3 regions of the Psychrobacillus sp. Z16_25 genome follow, and region 1 is predicted to be linked to each of the others. Evidence: riboswitches for the same ligand, from Rfam matches in the RefSeq annotation. Region 1 holds a riboswitch; each other region holds the start of a gene.
What was found. Region 1 has a riboswitch for S-adenosylmethionine ahead of metK (methionine adenosyltransferase). Riboswitches for the same ligand answer to the same signal wherever they lie in the genome.
Positions count from the first base shown of each region.

Region 1 (3,279 bases):
ATTCGAAAAAGAGCTTTAATAGGAATGGGCTCTATCATTCTTGACCGAGCTGAAATTGGAGAAGGTGCTTTTATTGGCGCGGGAAGTTTAGTTCCTCCAGGCAAGAAAATACCGCCAAATACATTAGCTTTAGGTAACCCAGCAAGAGTCGTAAGAGAATTAAATGATGAGGACAAAAAAGATATGGATCGAATCATAAATGAATACGTAGAAAAAGGAAAATATTATAAATCACTCTTATAAGCTTTCTATAAGAGAGGCGAAAACATGGCGTGGTAATTGGACAGGCATTCTTTACGTATATACACTATATCTAATCTAAAAATATACATTTATCATTTTGTCTATTATGATGAGTTTTCCTTAAATAAAAAAGAGACTTTCTGTTACGAAAGTCTCTTTCTCTTTAAATTCCTGCCTTTTGCTTTAGCTCATCTGCTTTATCTGTTTTCTCCCAAGGAGCATCGATGTCTGTACGGCCAAAGTGTCCATAAGCTGCTGTAGGCTTATAGATTGGGCGACGTAAATCAAGCATTTTAATAATACCAGCTGGGCGAAGATCAAATAATTCACGGATGTATGTTACTAGCTCTGCTTCCATTATCTTACCAGTACCAAATGTATCTACAGAGATAGATACTGGCTGAGCTACACCAATAGCATAAGCCAATTGAACTTCACAGCGATCTGCAAGTCCAGCGGCAACTATATTTTTTGCCACGTAGCGTGCAGCATAAGCAGCAGAACGGTCTACTTTTGTTGGATCCTTACCTGAGAATGCTCCACCGCCATGACGTGCATAACCACCATAAGTGTCTACAATAATTTTACGTCCTGTTAATCCTGCATCCCCTTGAGGACCACCGATTACAAATCGACCAGTCGGGTTAATAAAGTACTTTGTTTTATCGCTTATTAATTCAGCAGGGACGATTGGTTTGATTACAACCTCCTTCAGGTCTTGTTGGATTTGCTCCAACGTCACTTCTGGATGGTGCTGTGTAGAAATAACAATTGTATCTATGTGTACTGGATTGTTATTTTCATCGTATTCTACTGTTACTTGTGTTTTTCCGTCTGGACGTAAATAAGGTAACGTTTCATCTTTACGAACATCCGCTAATCGTCGAGATAGCTTGTGAGCTAAGCTGATTGGTAATGGCATAAGCTCCGGTGTCTCGTTACAAGCATAACCGAACATAAGACCTTGGTCACCTGCTCCAATCGCATCAATATCTGAATCAGACATTGAGCCTTCTCTTGCCTCAAGTGCTCGGTCTACACCAGCAGCAATATCTGGAGATTGCTCATCAATCGCAGTTAACACTGCAGAGGTTTCAGAGTCAAAACCATATTTAGCTCTTGTGTATCCAATTTCTTTGATAGTTGTGCGTACTACTTTAGGGATATCTACGTACGTAGATGTGGTAATTTCACCTGCAACTAAAACAAGTCCTGTTGTCACGGTAGTTTCACAAGCTACACGAGCATTAGGGTCCTCTGCTAAAATTGCATCTAGAATAGCATCAGAGATTTGATCACAAATCTTATCTGGATGCCCTTCTGTTACTGATTCCGATGTAAATAATCGACGTTGTGTCAAAATGCTTTCCTCCTATATCCTGCGAGATTTCTCTCAGGAATTGATACGGTACTCATTCCCATGTCAAGCCTATATTAAACTTGAAGCCGTTTCGGACTTGGCACACAAGGATTTAGGGCGATGTAAATAAAAAAACCTTTCACTCATGTTCAAATAAACAATGAGGAAAGGGATTCATATCATAAACACCTTTCACTCTTATCAATCAAGGCTATACCTTGTCTCAGGTTGGGCACCTTTGTAATAATAGTATTACAGGTTGCCGGGTTTCACAGGGCCTGACATCCCTCCACCGACTCGGAATAAGAGTATCCGTTCAATTTATCATCATACGTAAACATAAAATAGAAGTCAATAATTTTTGTCCAAAATTTCACAGTTTAAAAATTTTATGCTAATTAGTATAGATTATATAGTCAAATGTGTTATACTAATTCACATATCAGATAACCACCTCCACCTGTAGAGGGAAAATATAAAAAAGGATGGTAATATCACATGAATTCAATTGATACTATGAGTGAACTGACCCAATTGTTATCCGGGAATAATATTTGCCTTCAATTATCAGTGCCAGAGCTTGTTGAAAAAGCAACAGCTCGAGGAGAAGCAGTACTTACTTCCACCGGGGCTGTAAAAGCAGAAACCGGAAAATATACTGGTCGCTCTCCGCAAGATAAATATATCGTGGATGAACCTATCTCTAGAGCAAAAATTGATTGGGGTCCTGTGAACCAACCGATTTCCGCAGAAAAATTTGAAGCTTTATATATAAAAGTAGTGAAATATTTAAAAGAACAAGAAGAACTTTTCGTATTTAATGGATTCGCTGGTGCAGATCCTGAATCGCGCTTGAGCATCCAAGTCATAAACGAATTTGCTTGGCATAATTTGTTTGCTCATCAGTTATTCATCCGCCCTACTTCCGAAGAGCTTTCTACACATAAAGCTGATTTTACTGTAATCAGCGCGCCTAACTTTAAGGCTGACCCAGCTTTAGATGGAACGAACTCCGAAACTTTTATCATTGTTTCCATGGAAAAGAGAGTAGTTCTGATCGGCGGTACAGAATACGCTGGTGAAATTAAAAAATCTATATTCTCTATTATGAACTATTTATTGCCGGAAGAAAACATTTTACCAATGCATTGTTCAGCAAATGTTGGTGAACAAGGAGATGTTACCCTATTCTTCGGTTTATCTGGTACAGGAAAAACAACGTTATCAGCTGATGCTGGACGTAAATTAATCGGTGATGATGAACATGGTTGGTCTGATAAAGGTGTATTCAACATCGAAGGTGGCTGCTATGCAAAATGTATCGATTTAACTCGTGAAAATGAGCCACAAATCTATGATGCTATTAAATTTGGTACTGTTTTAGAGAATGTAGTAGTTGATGCGAATACGCGTGTAGCTGATTACGCAGATAACTCACTTACTGAGAATACGAGAGCAGCATACCCTATTCAATATATTGATAATATAGTAGACCCTTCTGTTGCGGGTCATCCAAATACAATTATTTTCTTAACGGCTGATGCATTCGGAGTGTTACCTCCAATCAGTAAATTAACGAAAGAACAAGCAATGTATCACTTCTTAAGCGGCTTTACTTCTAAACTTGCTGGTACAGAACGAGGAATCACTTCTCCACAGCCTGCATTCTCTACTTG
Region 1 covers NZ_JBXEOV010000015.1:55,357-58,635, forward strand. The annotation lists gene AC1VU3_RS14040 (gamma carbonic anhydrase) at 1-243, shown strand, start outside; gene metK (methionine adenosyltransferase) at 407-1,606, opposite strand; SAM riboswitch class I at 1,799-1,912, opposite strand; gene pckA (phosphoenolpyruvate carboxykinase (ATP)) at 2,102-3,279, shown strand, end outside.

Region 2 (3,279 bases), on a different contig from region 1:
GTAGATTTTCATAAGTAGAGGTAGATTTATTTTCCAGAATGATTCTTTCCTCTTCAATCCCGTGTTCGACCAAGTATTCTTTCATTACAACTGCTTCTTCTATATCCTCATCAGGTCCCTGACCGCCAGAGACTACTAGTTTGATGTGTGGATATGATTGGGCATATTCCAAAGCGGCTTCTAGTCGATAGCGAAGTGCCAAGGATGGGATATTTCCTTCTTTGACTTTTGCTCCTAATACGATTGCATATTCATTTGTGCCATCTGCTGCTGGCTTAAGTCCATCCTCTAGCCATTTGCCAGTTAGTAACCATAATCCTCCTCCAACAAAAAAGGTGATAAAAACGGGTACTAGCACAATCCACCTCATTTTTCTTTTCATGTATGCTCCTTAGGTTGAAGGCTTTTTCTTCTTAATAACAGATGAAAGTGTTCGCTCTTCCTTTTTCATTAGTCGCTGAACATTCTCGCGATGAAGTAGAAGGGCCATCAAGAACAGAAAGCTGGCAACTATGACAGGACCTAATCCGTCTGCTACCCAGAAAGATGCTGCTACGAAAACGATATAAAATGCAAAAACTCCGATTAATAAATAGTCCGTTATAATAGTGATTGCTATAAGTAGCAGTAATGCGGCAAGCCCTACCGGCCAATGCAATGCAAGTAATACTCCGATAATGGAAGCAGTACCTTTTCCTCCTTGAAAGCGTGTGTAAATAGGAAAGTTATGTCCTAGGATTACAGCAGCCCCAGCTAAATAGAGTAAAAAATCTAACTGTGCAGGAGAAAAAATCTCTGTATATTGAGCAAACAATCGAACGCCGATGATCATAACGGCGCCTTTTAATATATCGATTACCCCAACAAGAATGCCATATTTCCAGCCAAGTACAATGGTTGCGTTAGATGCACCAGAATTATTTAGGCCTTCCTTTTTAATATTCACACCACTAAAAAATTGTGCTAGTTTCGAACCATGAATTGACCCAAGAAGATATCCGATGAAAAGAGTTGCAACTCCATATACCCAAATACTCATTTTACGTTCCCCCTTTCCAAGGTATTCCTTTTATTAAACGAGTGTAAGAATGAAAAAGTTTCAGAATTTTAACTATTTTCCTTGACGAATAAAAGAAGAGGAGCTAAACTGTGTAACAAGATGGAAATACAAACCAAATACTCTTATCAAGAGAGACCGAGGGAATAGGCCCTACGAAGTCCAGCAACCCCAGTTTTTACTGGAAGGTGCTACATCCTACAAATCCATTTAGTTGGATTTGGAAGATAAGAGGAGGAACAAGTCAAACAGTCCCCTCTTCTCATTACTAGAAGAGGGGTTTTCTTGTTCAATATCCTCTCGAGGCCTCCAGCATTCCATCTAAACTACTAAATTGGAGGAATTCAAATGACTAATCTTCACAAAGAAACATTACTTCTGCACGGTGGACAACAACCGGACCCTGTCACTGGCTCACGAGCGGTACCCATTCACAAAACGACTTCCTATGTATTTAAAGACACGGAGCATGCACAAAACTTATTTGCTTTAAAGGAAACTGGTAACATTTACTCCCGTATTACGAACCCAACAGTTGATGTGTTTGAACAACGTATTGCAGCATTAGAAGGAGGAACAGCGGCTGTCGCACTTTCCTCTGGGATGGCGGCTATTGCTTTTTCTATCTTAAATATTGCAGGAGCAGGCGATGAAATAATTGCAGCTGAGAATTTGTATGGAGGAACATTTAATTTATTTGCCCATACACTCCCAAGGTACGGCATTACCGTAAAATTTGTTGATTCAACCAATCCAGAAAGCTTCCGAGAAGCAGCTACGGACAAAACAAAGGGATTCTTTGCTGAAATAATCGGTAATCCAAGTCTCAATGTGTTGGACGTAGAGAAAGTGGCAAGCATTGCAAATGAGGTGGGAGTTCCATTACTGGTGGATAATACATTCGCGACACCTTATGGCTGCAATCCAATTGAGCATGGAGCTCACGTGGTGATTCACTCTGCAACAAAGTGGATTGGAGGTCATGGAACAACAATCGGTGGAGTCGTAGTAGACGGTGGTAATTTTAACTGGAACTCTGATAAGTTCCCAGGCTTCACGGAGCCAGATGTAACCTATCATGGATTACGTTACGGCATTGATGTACCAGATGTAGCGTTTGCTATTAAGCTGAGAGTACAGCTGTTAAGAGATTTTGGTCCCTCTCTTAGCCCGGAGGCTGCCTTTTCCTTCTTACAAGGATTGGAGACACTTCATTTAAGGGTGCCGAAGCATAATGAAAATGCACAGGAGATAGCTGAATACTTACAACAGCATGAAGGAGTGACATGGGTCAACTATTTAGGGCTTGAAAGTCACCCGACTCATGAGCTTGCAAAAAAATACTTAACATCAGGATATGGCTCCATTCTAACCTTTGGAGTAAAGGGTGGAAAAGAAGCGGGTCGAAAAATCATCGACAATATTGAAATTTGGTCTCATGTTGCAAACGTAGGAGATGCAAAATCGCTGATTATACACCCAGCATCCACTACCCATCAGCAGCTGACTCCAAAGGATTTAGTAAAGACAGGTGTAACCGAGGATTTAATTCGCTTATCAGTGGGCTTAGAATCAGTCGAAGATTTAAAGGAGGCGCTTGGTAGAGTTCTTCTAGAAAAAACAAATGTCCTCTCTAGATAGAATTTTTGTTGTGATTTGGGTTAAAATGGTCTACAATAAGTAAAATAATCAATCGTTGAAAGATTGGAAAATTTACTTCAGTACGATTTGGCTCAGGTTGTACGGGTTCTGAGGAGGAAACATCATGGCGAAAATTAAAGCGGCAATCTTAGGCTTTGGGACAGTAGGTCAAGGTATATATCACATTGTGAATGAAAAACGAGAAGACTTAAAAAAGTCATTGGGATTAGACATTGAAATTAGTGCAATTCTGATTAGAGATCTAGGGAAGGAAAGACCTGAGACACCAGGTGTTTTAGTCACGGATGATTTTGAGGATATTGAGAATATACCGGGACTTCAAGTGGTATTTGAGGCCATCGTGAATGAAGAGCCAGCATATAGCTATCTATGCAGGGCGATTGACAAAGGATGTCATGTTATTACTGCAAATAAAGTAATGTTTTCAAAATACAGCATCCCACTGCAGGAGAGAGCAAAATCTAGAGGAGTGTACGTTGGTTTTGAGGCTACTACAGCTGGAGGAGTACCGATTATTAAGACACTAAAAAACTTACTACAGGTCAATTCAGTTAAGCGTA
Region 2 covers NZ_JBXEOV010000010.1:33,441-36,719, reverse strand. The annotation lists gene AC1VU3_RS11565 (YdcF family protein) at 1-382, opposite strand, end outside; gene AC1VU3_RS11560 (glycerol-3-phosphate acyltransferase) at 392-1,039, opposite strand; SAM riboswitch class I at 1,180-1,291, shown strand; gene AC1VU3_RS11555 (O-acetylhomoserine aminocarboxypropyltransferase/cysteine synthase family protein) at 1,406-2,698, shown strand; gene AC1VU3_RS11550 (homoserine dehydrogenase) at 2,823-3,279, shown strand, end outside.
Region 2: another riboswitch for S-adenosylmethionine. It lies ahead of AC1VU3_RS11555 (O-acetylhomoserine aminocarboxypropyltransferase/cysteine synthase family protein); the one in region 1 lies ahead of metK (methionine adenosyltransferase).

Region 3 (3,279 bases), on a different contig from region 1:
CGGGTTGTAAGTAAATCGGTGACTATATGGTGCGATTTGGATGGTATAAGCGCATATTCAAAAAAGTAGTAAAAATCGGCTGATTTGATTGACAACCGCAAGTAAATCAGACACTACCGCCAGAAACAGCCCCATAACCGCAAGTAACCAATGAGCCTGCGCAAGTAACATACACAGCATCGCAAGTAACCGCAGGCGAACCGCAAGTAATGGTAGAAACTTGCCAAACTAATCCACCATTAGAAAACCGGCCATTCTCCCCGTAATTTACTCATCTACCGTTATATGGCTTGCTCAAGAAGGAGAGAATGAGTATGATAAAAAGAAAAAGGGTGAGATCAAATGAAGATACAATACTACGGTTACCCAAAGTGCAGTACATGCAACAAAGCGAGTAAATGGTTAAAAGATAATAATGTTGATTTTGAGAATCACCATATTGTCGACAATCCGCCTTCAAAGGATTTATTAGAAGAAATCGTAGATAAAAGTAACATAGAATTAAAGAAATTTTTTAATACAAGTGGAATGAAATATAGAGAGCTTCAGCTGAAGGACAAGCTTCCGAATATGTCTAAGGATGAACAGCTTACATTGCTTGCATCAGATGGCATGCTCATTAAACGTCCGCTTGTGTATGACGGGAAAAATGTAACGCTCGGTTTCAAGGAAGACGAGTTTGAGAAAACGTGGAAAAACAAGTAAATCACCTTGTTTTTACTATAAAAGTATGTGAATATAATAGTAGAATGTATAATTTTTGGAGAGGGGTATATAAATGAGCACACCTAAAGATTTAAAGTACTCAGCGGATCATGAATGGGTAAAAGTAGAGGATGGAAAAGCTAAAATCGGAATTACTCATTTTGCACAATCCGAGCTTGGAGATATCGTTTTCGTTGAGCTTCCACAGGTTGGCGACGAAATCAAAGCTGGAGATCCTTTCGGAAGCGTAGAATCTGTAAAAACGGTTTCTGAGTTATATGCACCTATCAGTGGAAAAGTGGTTGAGGTTAATACTGAGTTAGAGGATAGCCCCGAATTTGTAAACGAATCACCTTACGAAAATGCATGGATGATTGTAATCGAGCCAGCAGATTTGGAAGAAGTTGAGAGTTTACTTAGCCCTGAAAAATACGATGAACTAATAGCAGAGTAATAATCAAAGCGCCGGTTAATATCGGTGCTTTTTTCATATAATAAAGGTAAAGGGAAGAAGTAAGGAGAGAAGCAGCTATGACTACTATTTTTAGTAACCAAGTTATTCTTGTTGAAGGAAGGTCAGATAAGCTTCAGCTTTTAACACTTCTAGATGAACCAACCGAAATTATATGTACAAACGGTACGATATCCAATGTGAAATTAGAGGAGCTTCTTAGTCCTTATGATGGACTTCCGATTTATGCATTTCTGGATGCCGATAAGTCTGGAGAACAAATTAGATCAATCGTAAGAAAAGAATATCCCGAGGCTATACATCTCTATACAAACCCAATGTATGGAGAAGTGGCAAATACACCGATGAAGGTTTTGGCATCTATTTTGAAACGTGTTAATATAAAGGTGAAAAAAGAATTCTTAGTATAGGAAGATGCCTTTATGAATGAATGGACACGCAAGGAATGGGAAGCGAACAAAAACCAATCAAACATGACCTTGTTTTATTTATATACACCCATGTGCGGAACCTGCCAGGTGGCCCATAAAATGATGGAGGTTGTCCAAGAACTTGTGGATGTTCCTATAGGCCAGGCTAACATTAATTTTATCCAAGAAGTGGCCAAAGACTATCAAATTGAAAGCGTTCCTTGTCTTTTAATCACGAAAGATGGAGCGGTTGTTCGAAAAATTTATGCTTTTCAATCTGTTCCCTATTTAATAGAAACTATTAAAAGTATTGACGTAGATTAATAATAATGATAATATGCAGTATACTATATGTGAATTAAATAAAACTAACTCTTATTAAGAGAGGCAGAGGGAAGTGCCCGATGAAGCCTCGGCAACCGTCATGAAAATGAAATGGTGCCAAATCACACAAAGCAGAAGCTTTGAAAAATGAGAGAATGGATGAATGGTATTTATTGTTACCTACACCCCTTCTGCTCTTTTGCAGAAGGGTTTTTTTGATAGAAAGGCGGACAGGTTTACATGATAAGTTTAAAGGGAGTCTCGAAAAAGTTTGCTACAAAAAACGGAGAAATCGTGGCAGTAGATAATGTAAATCTTGAAATTAAATCTGGAGAGATTTTCGGGATAATAGGGTACAGTGGTGCGGGAAAAAGTACAATGATTCGTTTGTTGAATGGTCTAGAAAAACCATCAGAAGGGCAAATTATCGTAAACAATCAAGAAATAACAGCAATCAGTGAGGATAAGCTCAGACACTTCAGACAAAAGGTAAGCATGATCTTCCAGCATTTCAACCTTCTTTGGTCTAGAACGGTTGCAGAGAATATTGAATTCCCACTAGAAATTGCAGGGGTATCTAAAGAAAAGCGAGCAGCACGTGTCAAGGAGCTTCTAGAATTAGTTGGGTTAGAGGGAAGAGGAGATTCTTACCCTTCACAGCTTTCAGGAGGCCAGAAACAGCGCGTTGGGATAGCGAGGGCTCTTGCCAATGGTCCAGAGGTATTGCTATGTGACGAAGCTACTTCTGCGCTTGACCCAGAAACAACAGACTCTATTTTAGATTTACTAGTAGATATTAATGAAAAGCTCGGGCTTACTATTGTGTTAATTACTCACGAAATGCAGGTTATCCAAAAAATCTGTAATCGAGTTGCGGTTATGGAAAAAGGAAAAATTGTAGAGCTAGGAGATGTCCTGCAGGTTTTCCAAAAGCCACAGGCACCTATTACAAAACGATTTGTCTCACAGATATCTGACTCCAATCAGCCTACTCAAACTATTCGCAATCTAAGGGAGCTCTATCCAAATGGTAAGTTGGTAAAGCTTGTTTTTGTAGGAGAACAAACGGAGCAACCAATTCTATCTAGATTAATTAAGCAAATGGATTTAGAGGTCAATATTGTTCAAGGCAATATCTCTCATACACAAGGAGGGGCCTTTGGTACGCTGATTCTTCACCTAGAAGGAAAAGAAAAGGCTATTAAGCAAGCGATTGACTTTATCCATGCTCAAAAGATTCATACGGAGGTGATTCCTCATGCTTGAAACATTACTTCCGAATGTGGATTGGCCTAAAATGTGGGAAGCAACATGGGAAACAGTATATATGACAGGAGTTTCTACTCTGCTTACGGCTATCTTAGGATT
Region 3 covers NZ_JBXEOV010000008.1:58,374-61,652, reverse strand. The annotation lists gene AC1VU3_RS10240 (arsenate reductase family protein) at 343-705, shown strand; gene gcvH (glycine cleavage system protein GcvH) at 779-1,159, shown strand; gene AC1VU3_RS10230 (toprim domain-containing protein) at 1,237-1,587, shown strand; gene AC1VU3_RS10225 (thioredoxin family protein) at 1,600-1,911, shown strand; SAM riboswitch class I at 1,960-2,065, shown strand; gene AC1VU3_RS10220 (methionine ABC transporter ATP-binding protein) at 2,152-3,177, shown strand; gene AC1VU3_RS10215 (methionine ABC transporter permease) at 3,170-3,279, shown strand, end outside.
Region 3: another riboswitch for S-adenosylmethionine. It lies ahead of AC1VU3_RS10220 (methionine ABC transporter ATP-binding protein); the one in region 1 lies ahead of metK (methionine adenosyltransferase).